DNA from 3 places in the Porphyromonas sp. C0041D3 genome. Region 3 is predicted to be linked to each of the others. Evidence: riboswitches for the same ligand, from Rfam matches in the RefSeq annotation. Region 3 holds a riboswitch; each other region holds the start of a gene.
What was found. Region 3 has a riboswitch for cobalamin ahead of AC1EKE_RS02625 (putative transporter). Riboswitches for the same ligand answer to the same signal wherever they lie in the genome.
Positions count from the first base shown of each region.

Region 1: another riboswitch for cobalamin. It lies ahead of AC1EKE_RS03470 (DUF5074 domain-containing protein); the one in region 3 lies ahead of AC1EKE_RS02625 (putative transporter).
Region 2: another riboswitch for cobalamin. It lies ahead of AC1EKE_RS04525 (alpha/beta hydrolase family protein); the one in region 3 lies ahead of AC1EKE_RS02625 (putative transporter).

Region 1 covers NZ_JBWPWJ010000003.1:228,220-233,617, reverse strand. The annotation lists gene AC1EKE_RS03475 (TonB-dependent receptor) at 1-857, opposite strand, end outside; gene AC1EKE_RS03470 (DUF5074 domain-containing protein) at 872-2,026, opposite strand; cobalamin riboswitch at 2,153-2,364, opposite strand; gene AC1EKE_RS03465 (S24 family peptidase) at 2,480-3,541, shown strand; gene AC1EKE_RS03460 (HAD family hydrolase) at 3,538-4,164, shown strand; gene AC1EKE_RS03455 (IMPACT family protein) at 4,157-4,780, shown strand; gene AC1EKE_RS03450 (30S ribosomal protein S16) at 4,914-5,398, shown strand, end outside.
Region 2 covers NZ_JBWPWJ010000004.1:181,205-186,602, forward strand. The annotation lists gene AC1EKE_RS04520 (riboflavin synthase) at 1-416, opposite strand, end outside; gene AC1EKE_RS04525 (alpha/beta hydrolase family protein) at 524-1,870, opposite strand; cobalamin riboswitch at 2,125-2,329, opposite strand; gene fumC (class II fumarate hydratase) at 2,599-3,993, shown strand; gene AC1EKE_RS04535 (transglycosylase domain-containing protein) at 4,079-5,398, opposite strand, start outside.
Region 3 covers NZ_JBWPWJ010000003.1:20,503-25,900, forward strand. The annotation lists gene AC1EKE_RS02610 (efflux RND transporter periplasmic adaptor subunit) at 1-37, shown strand, start outside; gene AC1EKE_RS02615 (TolC family protein) at 44-1,402, shown strand; gene AC1EKE_RS02620 (GIN domain-containing protein) at 1,427-2,224, shown strand; cobalamin riboswitch at 2,322-2,518, shown strand; gene AC1EKE_RS02625 (putative transporter) at 2,620-4,299, shown strand; gene AC1EKE_RS02630 (lipocalin family protein) at 4,387-5,001, shown strand; gene msrB (peptide-methionine (R)-S-oxide reductase MsrB) at 4,982-5,398, shown strand, end outside.

The sequences.
Region 1 (5,398 bases), 210 kb from region 3:
CTGTGATCCAGTCCGAGGTAGGCGCGGAGATTGGTCTCCCCCTGTCGCTCATGCACGGTCGTCTCCACGCCAAGGGGCTGTGGCAGCATCCGCGTCCCCTGCTGGTACCAGAGTGCGGAGGAGAGGAAAGAGCTCTCCCCGAGGCGGAAGTGTCCCTCCTGCATAGCCGAGCCAAGGGTGAAGCGTGCATCGCTCCGCTGCTCGAGGTAAGCATCGGCGGAGGATACCTTATTGAGATAGCTGTAGTTATTGTCAGAGTGGCGGAGGAAGGCCCTCGTCTTGCCGGATATGCGATCGGTCCCATACCTTGCCGATGCCATAGCGCTATAGGTGCCATAGGATCCATACTCGCCGGAGAGGGTGAGTGCCCGCTTCCCGTCCCACATCGGGGTGGTGCTTAGCCGTACGCTGCCACCGATGGCACCGCTACCTGTGGTGGCATCGCTACTGCCATAGACGAGTGAGACGCGGTCGGCAAAGAAGGTGGGCATCTGGGAGAAGTCGAAGATCCCCGACATCGCCGGCGTGAGGTCGATGCCATTCCACATCACCCGTGTCTGTGACGCGCCAGCGCCGCGGAAGGAGGCGGTGGCGAGAGCGCCCATACCGAAGCTCTTGATGTGTACCGCGGTATTGTCAGCCAGCAGCTCGGCGAGAGAGCGTGAGCGGAAGAGCTCGATGGTAGCCGGGGCGATCTGCTCCACCTTGGCTCCGGCATTGATCTCCTTCTCTTTCGTGATCGCCCGCTGATAGACGAAGAGCTCAGCGAGAGTCCCCTCCTGCTCCACCTTATCCTGGGCGAGTAGAGTGGGGAGAGCAAGGAAGGGCAGGAGGAGGAGAAGTGGCAGGCGCTTCATCATGACTCGGTTAATTATGACTTGGGGAAAAAGACAAAGTTGGGGTAGACTGCCACCTTGTAGCTCTTCTCCTCACCTCGGTCAGGAGAGTAAACGCGCACATAGCCTCTCTGGGCAGTGAAGTCGAGGCAGTCGCAGATGCACACCTTCCCCTCGGGTGAGACACTCATGCCGTACATCAGCTTCACCTCGGGAAGCGGCAGGTAGCGTGTCAGCTCCTTAGAGTCCACGTCCATAGCATAGATCACCTGGAGTGGGCGAGTCTTTGCTCCCGGGTTGTCCTCCGATGCCTCTGTCAGGCTGAGGTAGATCCGCCGGCCGGAGGGGTCTATGTCGATCCGATTGTAGCCCGGCATCCCCATGAGGTCACCCCTCTTCAGGTCGCCTCTCTTCTTGATCGGGATCAGCAGCTCGTCCACCACCTCCTCAGCCACCGGGTCGATGCAGCTGAGTCGTGGCAGCTCGATGCCGTCCACTCGCTTCGTAGAGAGGATCCAGATCCTCCCCCGGTGATCCACCACCGGCTTCGCTGTCGACTGCGACCAGCTGACAGAGACCTCGTCAATCAGTCGCATGGTGCTGAGACGAAACTTGGCTGCATCAAAGACTGCGATACCCCGGTCTATGTAGGTGCAGAAGACCTTGCCTCCCACCGTGATCATCTGCTCGATGCCGGAGGAGGAGAATGGTAGCTCGATGTACTCCAGCTCTCGGTAGGGCGGGCGAGTGCGGATCGTGACGAGCTGATTGTGGAGGTCAGAGACAACGGCAGTACTATCGGTCAGGGGAGTGATGTAGCGAGGGGAGCCGGCACGACTGTATCGGATCGACCCGACGCTCCGGAAGCTCTTGGGGTCAAGGATCTCGATCCGGCGGGAGTTGTCAATAGCGATGAAGTAAAGCCCATTGATCTCAGCCATCGACTGAGCCACATCGCCGAGAGGACGCTGATTGACCGCCCTAAAGACATCGTAGTGGACGGTCCCATCGGCGTAGATCACCGAGAGGGCGGCGGTATTGGTGGTGAAGAGACCCTCATTCACCACGATCATCACCGCTTTATTGCCATCCTCGCCCTCGAAGGAGGGGAGCTCCGGGATCTTGTCGCAGGCGCACACCACCGAGAGCAGTGCCGCCAGCAATCCCATTGCCTGTACTCGTATCCTCATATCTCTCTACAGCTATTGCGATCACCGGGAGAGAGGGTAGGATGAATGGCAGGCGCAGCGATGGCGTGGATCCGACAGCGGGTCGGTCGATTGCGACTCAAGCACGGCTCCTTTCCCCGGAAGCACTTTACTCTTAAGACTACGGCAGGTCTTCCGGCTTGCTCCCTCCCTTCGCATCCTTCCCATTGCCTACAGGGCAACAGTGGAGAGTAGAGTGTGAGTGGAGTTCTCTATGGAGCTTACGGCAGCGGGTCTGCCCAGGTCTTGCACCTGATTCCCTTTTCATCCTCCTGTCCGGAGAGCCCGAGCGGGAGGACACCAAATAGTCTACGAGGGCGCAAGTTTAGCCATTATTATCCGTTTTGCCAAAAACGCACCGCCCCTGCCATCGGACCAAAGGGGGTGGATTGGTCGCGGAATATAACTATATTTGCAAGGTTGTATATAAGTAAGATGCCTATCGTGAAGAAAAACGACACCGCTGAGATCCGTCAGGGTCAGCACGACCGGATGGTCCGAGCTTACGACTACCTCCGGTCGCACAACTTTGTGGAGACGACCGATGATGTGGCTCTCCGCATGGGGGGCAATAGGAGCTCCATCCGCTCGGCCCTCTCGCGTGGGGGGACCTATATGTCGGTCAATCTGATCGACGACTTCTTAGACGCATTCGACGGGATCTTCTCCCGCCCCTGGCTCGTCGATGGTGAGGGAGAGATGCTTGCGGGAGGGGAGGTCTTCTCCACCTCTCCGTACCCTACGCGTAGCGACCGAGTGACTCATGTCATGGAGCAGGAGGAGCTGACCTATAGTGAGATGACGAAGGAGGTGGGTCTGAGCAACGCCTCCACACTCTTCCGCATCACCCGCTACGGACAGCGCCCGCAGGATGCGACGCTCGATAAGATCCTCGAGCGCTTCCCCAAGTACCGCAGGGAGTGGCTCTATACCGGTATCGAGCCGATGCTCAGCACCCCGGAGCCGGCTGAGGAGGCACCGGCAAGCCCGATAGAGATCCTCGATGAGGAGGCCCTCGCCAAGAGCACCGCTCTCCCATACCACCCCTCGCAGACTATGCGCTTCCCTCTCGTGGAGGACCCCGCCGTCGCCGGCACGCTGACCAGCTTTGGCGATCCCGACCCGGATGGGGTGCGGATGATCGAGGTGCCGGTGGACCGGCACTACCGGGGCATCTACCGGATATTTACGGTGCAGGGCGACTCGATGGACGACGGCTCGAGCAAAGGTCTCTCTGAGGGCGACCGCGTGCTGGCACGCAGTGTCGACAGGGACTACTGGCTCGATGGGCTCCACACGCGCGACTGGCTCTACTTCATCTTCGTCACCCGCTCTGAGGGGATCGTCATCAAGCAGGTGATCGGCCAAGACCCTCGGCAGGGGCTCTTCAGGCTCCACTCGCTCAATCCCTTCTACCACGACTTTGACCTCCACGTGGAGGATATAGTGGCTATATATAATGTCATCGAGATCGTCTCTCGCCGTCTGACCGTATGAGTATCCACAACATCATCTTTGACCTCGGTGGTGTGCTCCTGATCGACCGCCCTGCGGAGAGCGTCCGGCGCTTCGACCGGCTCGGCTTCGTCGAGGCTCGTGGGCTCCTCTCGCCCTATCCCCGGGAGGGGCTATTCCCCGACTTAGAGGTCGGTCGGATCACTAAGGAGCAGTTCCGCGACATCGTCCGCACCACCTACGGCCACGACCTCACCATCGATGAGATCACATGGGCCCTTGCCGGCTATGCGGGTGAGGTAGAGCTCTACAAGCTGGATTACCTCCGCACTCAGCTGAGTGGCTACCGCCTCTTTCTCGCCACGAATACCAATGCCTTCCTCTACGACCTCTACCTCTCGCCCCACTTCCTCCCCTCGGGCGAGTCGCTGGAGAGCTACTTCGAGCGATGCTACGCCTCCCACCTCCTCCACATCAAGAAGCCCGACCCCCGCTTTTACCACCTTATCTTGGACGAAAACGACCTCGACCCCCGAGAGACCCTCTACATCGATGATCGGGAGGAAAACGTGACTGCTGCCCGGGCGCTGGGGCTGACCACCCTACGACCGGCGAATGGGACCGACTGGCGTCCCGCCCTGGAGAGACTGCTGTCCCATGAGTGAGCCAAGCCCCATCACCTCCTACCGCTCCCTCACGGCCGAGGGCGCCGGTCTCTACACCGAGCTACGCAGTCGCTTCATCTCGCGCGCTGTGCCTGTGGAGACGGTCGAGGAGGCTATGGCGGTGATCGAGGAGGAGCGGGCAAAGTACCACGATGCGCGCCACTGCTGCTGGGCTTATGTGGTGGGCATCCGGGAGCGCGAGGAGCGGTGCAGCGACGACGGAGAGCCCTCCTCCACAGCCGGAAAGCCGATCCTCGGGCGCATCCATGCACTCGGTCTGACGGGGGTGGTGGTCACCGTCGTCCGCTACTTCGGTGGCAAGCTCCTCGGCACCTCCGGCCTGATCGTCGCCTACCGCACCGCCGCCGAGCTCGCCCTCGCCGATGCCCCTCATAAGGAGACGATCCTCACGACTCACCTCGCCCTCCGCTTCCCCTACGACAAGATCAATCCCGTGATGATGCTCCTGCGGGATTACGAGGTAGAGACGATCGACTCCACCTCCGATCTCGAGGGGTACATCTGGCAGGTGGCGGTGGAGGACGCGCGGCTACCGCTCTTCCTCGAGGCGGCTAAGCTGCACTACTACCTGCGGATCGATCAGGCGGAGGAGTGACATCGCCCGCTGAGGACCTTGGACGCTAGGGCGAAAAGTCGTACCTTTGCCCTCGCGTTTCACCTCCAAGGTCGTGAACCTCTCGGAGAGACCGTGGGACGCACAGTACACTTATTTTTTATACCCATAGATTATGGCAACAGTTATCAGACTGCAGAGACACGGTCACAGAGCCTATGCTTTTTACTCGATCGTCGTCACACACCGTAGAGCACCGCGCGATGGTCGTTTCATCGAGAAGCTCGGCACCTACAATCCCAATAACGATCCCGCCGTCGTGGATCTCAACTTTGAGCGCGCACTCTACTGGATCGAGCAGGGTGCACAGCCCTCAGATACCGTACGCAGCATCCTCTCCCGCGAGGGCGTGATGATGATGAAGCACCTCCGTGGAGGTGTCCGCAAGGGCGCATTCAGCGAGGAGGAGGCTCAGAAGCGCTTCGACGACTGGATGAAGGCTAAGAAGAGCACCTACGAGAGCGAGAAGGAGAAGGCCGAGGCCGCCAAGCGCGACAGCGCCAAGAAGCTCCTCGATGCTGAGCGTAAGATCAACGAGGCTCGCGCCAAGGCCATCTCCGAGAAGGAGGCTGAGGCCAAGAAGGCTGCCGAGGAGGCTGC
Region 2 (5,398 bases), on a different contig from region 3:
GTGTAGCCACGAGCTGCCATCTCGTCAGTGACACTGTAGCGGAAGGTGTAGTAGGTGCTTCCACCCACATCCTCCAGCCCGATGCACTCGGCAGTGGTATCGACATGCCCCTGGACGATATGCCCATCGAGGCGACCATCACTCCTCATGCTCCGCTCCACATTGACCCGATCACCGGGCTTGAGGTCGCCGAGGTTGGAGCGCTCAAGGGTCTCCTGCACCGCGGTGACTGTGTAGCTCTTCTCCTCAGGATGGATTGAGACAACTGTCAGGCAGACTCCATTGTGCGCCACGCTTTGGTCTATCGCCAACTCGTCCCAAAAGGGGACGGTCAGGGTAAGGTCCACATTGGTACTATTGTGAGGGTGATCCACGCGGAGCACCTTTGCCGTTGTCTCGACTATTCCGGAAAACATATAGAGGATTACTTACTGATAACTATCACTGATAGTGCAAATTTACCCAAAAGGCATTACCTGCCCAATTCCCCCTCCTTGATCCACTCCGTCATCATCTCCAGAGCCTAGCTCGAGAAGCCGGGCTTGAGGTGGACGTACTCGCCCGGGAGACCGGTGCTGCAGGGTAGAAAAAGGTGATTGAGCCCTGCAATCTCTTCTGTCGTCACACCGGAGGATGCTGTCGCAAGGCGCTTGACTGCGCCGAGATTGTCTGACGCCTCCACCTGCATATCCTTACTCCCATTAAGAGCCAGTATCGGGCAGGTGATCCGCGGAAGGAGGGCGGAGGGATCGCTCCTGAGGAACTCCTTATAGTATGGTGTGGAGGTCGCATCAAGCATCGATCGGAAGTACCTGTCGCTGAGCACCATCGCTCTCGTGCCGGCTCGCTGCTCCTCGCGGACCAGCGGTAGCACCCTCTCGAAGTAGCCCCGCATCAGCGTAGAGTCCTCCGCCCGGGTGGTGGAGTGGTAGGCGAGATCCTTGAATGTCCTACTGGTAATCTTGGCGAAGTCCTCCTTTGACTCGGGGGAGATCAGGCTTGACATCATTACTACATTCTGGTATGTGATGACCTCCACACCTGAGGTCCCCGGGGCGGCAAGCAGCACGATGAAGTCAACGTCTGCCGGACTCTCTGCTGCGATACTCTCGGCTATCAGTCCTCCCTCGCTATGGCCTATGAGACCCACCCTCGAGTAGCGTCCCGTCCCTCGGAGGTACTCAAGTGCCGACTTGGCATCTGCCACGAAGTCACTCAGCATAGAGACTCCGAATGCCCCCGTAGACTCGCCCACTCCTCGCTTGTCATACCTCAGCACGGTGATGCCCTGCCGGGTGAGGTAGTCGGCTATGTCGCGGAGGGGCTTGTGTGGTCCCAGCTTCTCGTCCCTATCATTAGGTCCACTGCCCGCTACCAAGACCACTGCGGTAGAGCTCTTCTGCTCGCTAGGCTCCGTCAGTGTGGCAGCGAGGGTCACCTCTGCCGAGGGGATGGCAAGCTCGGTGGAGAGGTAGGGGAGGTCGTCCTTGGGCTTGCTCTTCCGGTACGCACCTCGTATCAGATCCAGACGGGTGGTAAACCCCTGCTGAGAGAAGTCTCCCTGGATCGTATCACCCTCGAGCTGCCCGCTATAGCTGGCACCGATGGTGCGGCTCTGCCAGCTGAGCATCCGGCTATCGGGGCTAAAGCTGATCTGATCCACTGGGATCCCTTGTGCCCCCTGCTCAGGGCTGTCTAGGGTGGCGGAGTAGCCATCGGCCCCCTCAGTAATGTGGAGCACAAGCGGCAGGCTGTAGGTTGGTGTGACCTGCAAGATCCCATGCCAAGTGTCGGCGATCTGAGCCTGGCAGGAGAGCGCAAGGATGGAGAGCGCAAGGATGGAGAGCGCAAGGATGAAGTAGTTTCGCATCGCTATGAATAAAGTGAGTCAGTAAAACTAATTGACCGAAAGGTACAAAAAAAGGAGAGGCCGCCACCGTCGGATGTCGGTGACCGCCTCTCCTAAAAGTGCATGGACTCGATCCGCTTCACAGAGGGTCGTCATCACTCAGTATGAATTACCTGACCACACTTGGGATAATAGTCGCTGATAGCGAGTCAAAAATTGGAAAATACAGATGGACTACATCCTTTCAGTGGCACCGCTCCAGTCCTCGGGAGCGATACAAAATGCACGTGACGGCAGGTTTTCTGGCTTGTCTCTCGGCTCGTCGCCTTCCCATACTCCTCCGAGGAGGACCACAGTGGCATCACTTCGAGCCGATCGGTTGGAGACTTACAGCAGCGGGTCTGCACAGGACTTGCACCTGTTTCCCTCTTACTCCGATGAGCGAGTGTCCATCGGATCACCGTCACCGCAAAGGTACATTTTTTCTCTTCATTGTCACCTCCATTTCGCCCATTGGACCGGCTGATTTCTTTTACCGATATTAGATGTCACTAATACCGATATTAGTTGCGCCTAATATCGGTAAAAGAAATGCCCCACATAGCGAGCCACTTTCCGCTCACAATTAAGAGTGCAGTCTGACCGGTGGAGCAAGGATGGTGGGACTGCTTTGCGAAAGACTCTATTTTGGGTAACTTTGGAAGAAAGTTAGGTAAGTACAACGCTAATAGAAAATAGTCAAGCCAATTATGGAGTATCGTATCGAGCATGACACCATGGGTGAGGTGAAGGTCCCCGCTGATAAGTACTGGGCTGCTCAGACGGAGCGCAGCCGTAATAACTTCAGGATCGGTCCCGCAGCCTCTATGCCTCACGAGATCGTCACTGCCTTCGGGTATCTGAAGAAGGCGGCCGCTTATGCCAATTGCGAGCTGGGGGTCCTCCCTCAGGAGAAGCGTGATCTCATCGCTCAGGCGTGCGACGAGATCATCGAGGGCAAGCTGGATGATCAGTTCCCTCTCGTCATCTGGCAGACCGGTAGCGGCACGCAGTCCAATATGAATGTCAATGAGGTGGTTGCCAATCGCTGCCACGTCCTCAATGGTGGCAAGCTGGGCGAGCCGAGCCTGATCCACCCCAATGACGATGTCAATAAGTCTCAGTCCAGCAACGACACCTTCCCCACCGCGATGAGCATCGCCGCCTACACCAAGGTGGTACAGCATACTCTTCCGGCGGTGAAGAAGCTCCAGAAGAGCCTCGAGAAGAAGGCTGAGGACTTCAAGGACATCGTCAAGATCGGGCGGACCCACCTGCAGGATGCTACCCCTCTGACGCTCGGACAGGAGTTCTCCGGCTACGCAGCACAGTTGGGCTATGCGGTTAGAGCGATCGAGGCGACCCTGCCGCACCTCGCCGAGCTGGCGCTAGGCGGGACGGCCGTCGGCACCGGACTCAATACGCCCAAGGGCTACGCCGAGCTGGTGGCCAAGTACATCGCAGACTTTACCGGGGAGCCCTTTGTGACGGCGCCCAATAAGTTTGAGTCACTTGCCGCTCATGACGCCGTGGTGGCGACTCATGGGGCACTCAATGGTCTTGCGGCCTCTCTCTTTAAGATCGCCAATGACATCCGTCTCCTCGGCTCCGGACCTCGCTGCGGCATCGGTGAGATCCACCTGCCGGAGAATGAGCCGGGCTCCTCGATCATGCCCGGTAAGGTCAATCCTACCCAGTGTGAGGCGATGACTATGGTTTGCGTGCAGGTCTTTGGCAATCAGACCACGATCACGATGGCCGGTGCAAGTGGCAACTACGAGCTGAATGTCTTCAAGCCGGTCATGGCTGCCAACTTCCTCCAGTCTGCTCAGCTGCTTGGTGATGCCTGCCTCTCACTGGAGGAGCACTGCGTTGCCGGCATTGAGCCAAATAGGGAGCGCATCAATACCCTGCTCAATAACTCTCTGATGCTGGTCACGGCACTCAATACCCACATCGGGTATGAGAAGGCGGCTAAGATCTCCAAGGCTGCATTCCACAATGGGACCACACTCCGCGAGGAGGCTGTAAAGTCCGGCTTCCTCACTGCCGAGGAGTTTGACGAGTGGGTCCGCCCGGAGGATATGGTGGGAAGCCTTAAGTAATAGGGGACCCTGCTGATCCGAAAAAAGTCGGATCTCGCACTTGATCAGGTGCGGGATCCGACTTTTTGGTACTGTCCTCTACCGATTAGGAGAAGAGGTCGTCGATCTCCTTGGGGGCTTGCTGTTGGTGTGGCTCTGTGACATCCTCTCTGTCGTACGCGACACCTGCAGCATCGTCTCGGCGACATGGCTCAAAGCCCTCGGGGAAGGTAAATTTTAGCCCAGGATCAATGCCGAGGGAGGTGTCCTTCTGTAGCTCCTTGTCTCCGTAGATCTTCTGGAAGAACCTCGCCACCACCGGCAGTGCCAAGCTCGCGCCCTGACCCATGCGCATGCCATCGAAGTGGATCGATCGGTCCTCACCACCTACCCAGCAGCCGGTGCTGAGCTTAGGGGTAAAGCACATAAACCATCCGTCCGAATGATTCTGTGTCGTACCGGTCTTCCCTCCCATATCGGCATCGATGCCGTAACGGAAGCGCATCCTGCTGCCGGTACCGCCATTCATTACTTCACGCATCATATAGAGCGTCTTGTAGGCGGCATCCTCAGGGAGGACCTCGTGGACCTTGGAGGTGAAGTTGGCCACCACATTTCCATACTTATCCACAATCTTGGTGACGTAGAGGGGCTCTTGTCGCATTCCTTTTTGGCTAAAAGTGGTGAAGGCTCCCACCATTTCCTCGACCGATATGTCACAAGAGCCGAGACAGAGGGCGAGGGTCGGCTCTATCGTGCCGGTGACGCCCATACTGTGGAGGTAATTGACGAAGCTATTTGAGTAACCATCACTTGACAGCTGACCCATAAGCCAGGCGGTGACCCAGTTATCCGAGTGCTTCAGTCCCCATCCGATGGAGACCATCTCGCCGATCATGGAGGAGCCGGCGTTTCGCGGTGTCCAGATGGAGCCGTCAGGATTGCGGAGTGCCGGCTGTACGTGAAGCAATTGGTCGCATGGAGTGAAGCCCTCGTTCATCGCCATGGAGTAGAGATAAGGCTTGATCGTCGACCCCACCTGACGGCGTCCCTGCGTCACCATGTCGTACTTAAAGGTGAGGAAGTCCGGTCCTCCGACGTAGGCGCGTACCTCTCCCGTCTCGCTATCCATAGCCATAAAGCCGGATCGGAGGAAGGTCTTGGCATATATGATTGAGTCCCTCGGAGTCATCACCGTATCGCGCAGGGTGGTGATGTAACTGTCTCCGCTGCGCTCATAGGCAAATACCTGCATCTCGGTGGGCTTGTCAAAGGAGGCGATGATCTCCTCCTCGGGTATCCCTGCGGCTCGCATAGTGAAGTAACGTCCACTCTGACGGACTGATCGGTCAATGATCTTATCTCGCTCTTGGGACGTGATGCTATTGGAGAAGGGCGCATTGGCACGACCCGATTTCTCTCGATC
Region 3 (5,398 bases):
GACCCTCCGCGGTAATCTCATGAAGAAGAAGAACTAATCCACCATGATCGCTCACAGACTTTTCGTCCCCACTCTTCTCCTCCCGCTCCTCGCCCTCACGGCTACGGCGCAGGTGCCGGAGGCGGAGCCTACTCTCAGCAGCGAGATGACCCTCTCGCAGTGCATCGTCTACGCACAGAGGCACAGCCCCGAGCTGATCCCCGCCCGGGTGCAGATGGAGCAGCTCGAGGTGCAGGAGGAGTCGGCTAAGATGGCCTTCCTCCCCGACCTCAATGCCGGTGTGGGGCAAAACTTCTCCTTTGGCTACACCCAGGGACACGACAAGGTGCTGAGGAAGAACAACGGATCCTCCACCGGGCTCAATGTCTCCACTTCGCTCTCCCTCTTTGAGGGCGGCGCCCGCTGGTGGGCACTCAAGAGCAGCCAAGAGGCGCTCGAGAGCAAGGACTACATCCTCGACGAGGTGGAGGACCGGATCGCCCTCACCGTCGCCTCTAGCTACGTCGGCGTCCTCCTCGCTCAGCAGATCGTCGAGGTGGCGGAGGAGAATCTCTCCCTCTCCCTTATGCAGCAGAAGCGGGTCGATGCTCAGGTGGCAGCGGGCAAGCTCGCTCCCTCGGAGCAGCTCAAGATGCGCACCCAGGTGGGTCAGGATCGCCTGGCGCTCAATGAGGCAAAGTCCGACCTCGACCGTGCCATGCGCGTCCTTCGACTCGATATGGGCATCACGGAGGAGGGCGGGACCTTTACCGTCCCGAGAGAGGATCCTGAGAGCGTCATCGCCCGACTGGAGCGAGAGTCGCCCTACCATGCCACCCCGGAGTGGACCAATCCCTCCCTCCGCCTCGCTCAGCTGAGATACGACCTCTCCTCTTACGATGTCAAGCGCGCCAAGGCTGGCTACCTGCCTCGCCTAAGCCTCTCCGGCGGCTACTCCAATGGCTACTTCTACTACTTCGGTGACGAGATCCCCAATAAGTCCTTCGGTGACCAGCTCAAGTCAAATGGTCAGTACACCATCGGTCTCTCGCTCTCCATCCCGATCTTCAATCGCGGTCAGGTCCGCGCCTCCGTCCGTCAGGCGGAGCTGCAGCGGGAGAGCGCTCTCGGACAGCTCATCCAGCAGCAGTTTAGCGAGCAGCGAAATATCACCCTCGCCACCGCTGATCTCCGCAAGGCAGAGGAGTCCTACCGTCTCTCTAAGGACAATGTCGAGGTGGCGCAGGAGTCCCTCGACATGACCGAGAAGGAGTACAATGCCGGTCGCATCACCGCCTACGAGTGGGAGCAGTCCAAGAATAAGCTCATCGGAGCCAAGTCGCAGTACCTCCAGAGCGTCTACACCCGCCTCCTCCGCTCGATCAACCTCACCTACTACCTCACCGGCACACTGCCCAGATAACCCTTTTATAACATACCAAACACTATGCATACCCTCAGATACCTACTCGTCTCCCTCGCCCTGCTCGCCGGACTGGCCACTGCAGAGGCGCAGAAGCCCGGCCAGCAGCCGGACAAGACCATCACCCTTGACTACTGCCCCACCGACATAACCGCCTCCACAGGCTTTGAGGTGGTGCTCCGTCCCGGCACGGAGAATAAGGTGGACCTCTACGTCTACAACCTCGACAAGGTCAAGTGCTCCACCGATGCCTCGGAGAAGTCGCTCCGGATCTCGATGAAGCCCTCCTTTGGGACCATCAAAGACGACGACCACACCTATCTCGCCGTCGTCACACTCACCGATCTCAATAGTCTCACTGCTCTGAAGGCGGAGACCGGTGCTGAGCTGCATATCGACAAGAACTATCGCCCCACTAAGATCGCCCGACTGGAGCTGAAGAGCTTCACCGGGGGCGAACTGCTCTTCACCGGTGATGCGCAAGAAGTGATCGCCACTGCCGCCACCGGGGCTGAGCTCTACCTCTCCGGCAAGCAGAGGACGCTGAAGCTCAAGTCCACCACCGGGGGTGAGATCGAGTACAGCGGCTCCTTCCGCCTCGCTGACATACACGCCGGCACCGGGAGTGACATCACCCTCTCCGGCACCGGCGAGACCGTGAGCATCTCCGCCTCCTCAGGCGCTGAGGTGGATGGTAGTGATCTCACGGTGAATGGTGGCACCCTCGATGCCGACCTCTCCTCCGACATCACCATCCGCTGCACCGACCGCCGCAACATCACCCGCGACGGCAAGGGCGACATCGAGATACTGACGAAGTAAGGACGAGCAAAAGGATCATCCGGCGAGAGCCTGCTCTCCCTTGAGTAAAAAGGGGGAGCGGGCTCTCCTTTTATTTCTTATCTTTGCACCGCCAAGGGGGTCACCCCGTGCTGCAAGTAAACACCTCCACTGTAGGAGGTGGGGAAACCGGTGAGAGTCCGGTACAGTACCCGCTGCTGTAAGTCTCACGCAATAGCCGATCGGCCTCGACAAGCCACTGGGAGCAACGCTCCTCGGGAAGGCGCTGATGCGGCAGAGATAAGTCAGAAGACCGACTTGCGACCCGGGATGCGCCCCGATGATAAGCCCTTATTAGTCACACAATTTCTTTCGGGAGTTAAAGTTATGAACAGACAATCAGGCGTTACTCGATCATCCCTCAGCAGCACAAGCTTATGGTCGAGATAGTACGCAACCTCCTCTGGGCCGGGGACATCGCCTCCTCGGTATTCATCCTCGCCCTGGTGCTCACCATCGGCGTCTTACTCAGCAAGATCCGCCTCGGAGGCTTCTCCCTCGGCGTCTCCTGGGTCCTCTTCACCGGTATCTTCCTCGGGCATCTGGGGCTTCGGCTCGATCCTCAGGTGCTCTCCTTTGTCCGCGAGACGGGGATGATCCTCTTCATCTTCGGCATCGGCATGACTGTGGGACCGGGATTCTTTGCCACCTTCCGTCAGGGAGGCGTGCGGCTGAACCTCCTCTCTCTCCTCTCGATCCTCCTCTCCCTCATCGTCTCCTACGTCCTCTACCGAGTGACGCAGACGCCTATGGCGACGCTGATGGGCATCCTCTCCGGTGCGGTGACGAATACACCCGCCCTCGCAGCGACGCAGGAGAGCGCCCGCGCCGTCGGCAGCGCCGCCCTCGGGGATGTCGGCATCGGCTACGCCCTCGGCTACCCTGTGGCGATCCTCGGGATGATCCTGACGATGTCGCTGCTGAAGTGGGTGTTCCGGATCGATGTCCCTCGTGAGGAGAAGGAGATAGAGGAGCGGGAGCGTGCCGCCCACAGGGATGCTGTGGTCTACACCCTCGAGGTGAGCAACCCCTGGATGGACAGCAAGAGCGTCTACGAGTCAAAGTCGGTGCTGGAGAAGTACGACGTCGTGATCTCCCGCATCATGCACCACGACACCGGAGAGGTGGAGATGGCGGGACCGAAGTCGATCATCCGCCTCAGCGACCGCCTGATGGTGATCTCCGACGAGAGCGACAAGGAGACGATCTGCGCCTTCCTCGGCAGGGAGGTGCCGCTCGTGGAGCCGGAGTGGATCACACGAGGGGCGACCGACGTGGTCTCACACCGCTGCCTCGTCACCCGAGATAGGATTAATGGGAAGAGCATCGGCAGCCTGAAGCTCCGCTCCCTCTACAATGCCTCGATCACGCGAGTCTACCGCGCCGGTGTCTACCTGATGGCGCGACCGGAGCTGCTGCTCCAGGTAGGTGACACGGTGATCGTCGTCGGGCACGAGGAGGACGTGAAGCATGTGGAGCAGGTGCTGGGCAACTCACGCAAGACCCTCCGCCAGCCCAATCTCTTCATCGTCGCCCTGACGATCCTGATCGGTGTCATCGTTGGTAGTCTCCAGATCCACCTGCCCTCGATGTCGATGCCGGTCAAGCTCGGCTTTGCCGGCGGGACTCTCGTGACAGCGATCCTGCTGAGCAACTTTGGCACCCACTTTCGCCTCAATACCCACAATACCGAGAGCGCCAATCACATGCTGCGCGAGCTGGGCATTGCACTCTTCCTTGCTTGCGTCGGGCTGAGCGTGGGCGAGAGCTTTGTGGAGAAAATCGCAAGCGGCGGACTGGTCTGGATGGGCTATGCGGCGCTGATGATGATGATCCCGCTCTGGGTCACGCTGATCATCGGGCGGCTCTGCCTCCGGCTGGACTACTTCTCCCTCCTCGGCTACGTGGCGGGGAGCATGACCTTTGCCCCGGCGCTCTCACTCACCCCTGACGCGACGAAGAATAACATCCCCTCCGTCGGCTACGCCACCATCTACCCCCTCACCCTCTTCGTCCGCGTCATGGCGGCCCAGTGGATGGTCCTGCTGCTGAGCTGAGGGTAGGCGTGGGGATCTCTCTGTTTCTGCTGCATTCTTGGTACCTTTGGGTGACAAGGATAAGATAACTATATCACCAATAGGACAATGAAAGCAAAGAATCTACTTATAGCCCTTACGGGCACCGCTGCCGCAGCCGGCGCTGCTGCTTACTACTACATCTGGAAAAAGATGGGGCTGCCCCGGGGAGCCTGGCCGGTGAGAGGCTTTGACCTGGAGCGCTATCTCGGCAAGTGGTACGAGATCGCCCGCCTCGACTCACGCTTCGAGAAAGATCTCGACAACACTACCGCCGAGTACTCCCTCAATGACGACGGCACCATCCGGGTCGTCAATAGTGGCTACGACTGCAAGAGGGAGCGCTGGAGCGACTCCATCGGCAGGGCTAAGCCGATCGAGGATCCTGACGTGGCGCGGCTGATGGTCTCCTTCTTCGGTCCCTTCTACAGCTCCTACAACGTCGTCGAGCTCGACCCGGACTATCGCTATGCGCTCGTCGTCGGCCGCAATACCGACTACGTATGGTTCCTCTCCCGCACCATGGAGATGCCGGAGGAGGTGAAGGAGCTCTTCGTCTCCAAGGCCAAGGCGCTCGGCTACGACACCGACCGGCTCGTCTGGGTCGAGCAGGGCACCCGCGAGCGTCCCGTGGAGCCGGAGGAAGATCCGGAGGACGAGGAGGATGAGGAGACGGACGACTGAGAGACTACTCCCCCTCCGGTCAGTGAGGACGTCAAGGCTCCTCACTGTCCCATTTCTCCTACTCTCCCTGCTGACCGGCAGCTGTCTATCAGCCCGAGGGAGCGGAGAGGAGGGGGCTATGACAGAGCAAGCGATGAGCGATAGCGTAAGAGAGATCTACCTCGCCGGCGGATGCTTCTGGGGGACGGAGCACTTCCTCCGCCAGATCCGCGGTGTGGTGGAGACGGAGGTGGGGTATGCCAATGGCGATACCCCAGACCCCACCTATGAGATCGTCTGTGGCGACAAGTCGGGATACGCCGAGACGGTTCGGGTGGTCTACGACCCGGAGGTGCTGTCGACGGCAAAGCTGTTGGAGACCTTCTTCCTCGCCATTGACCCGACGGCGGTCAATCGT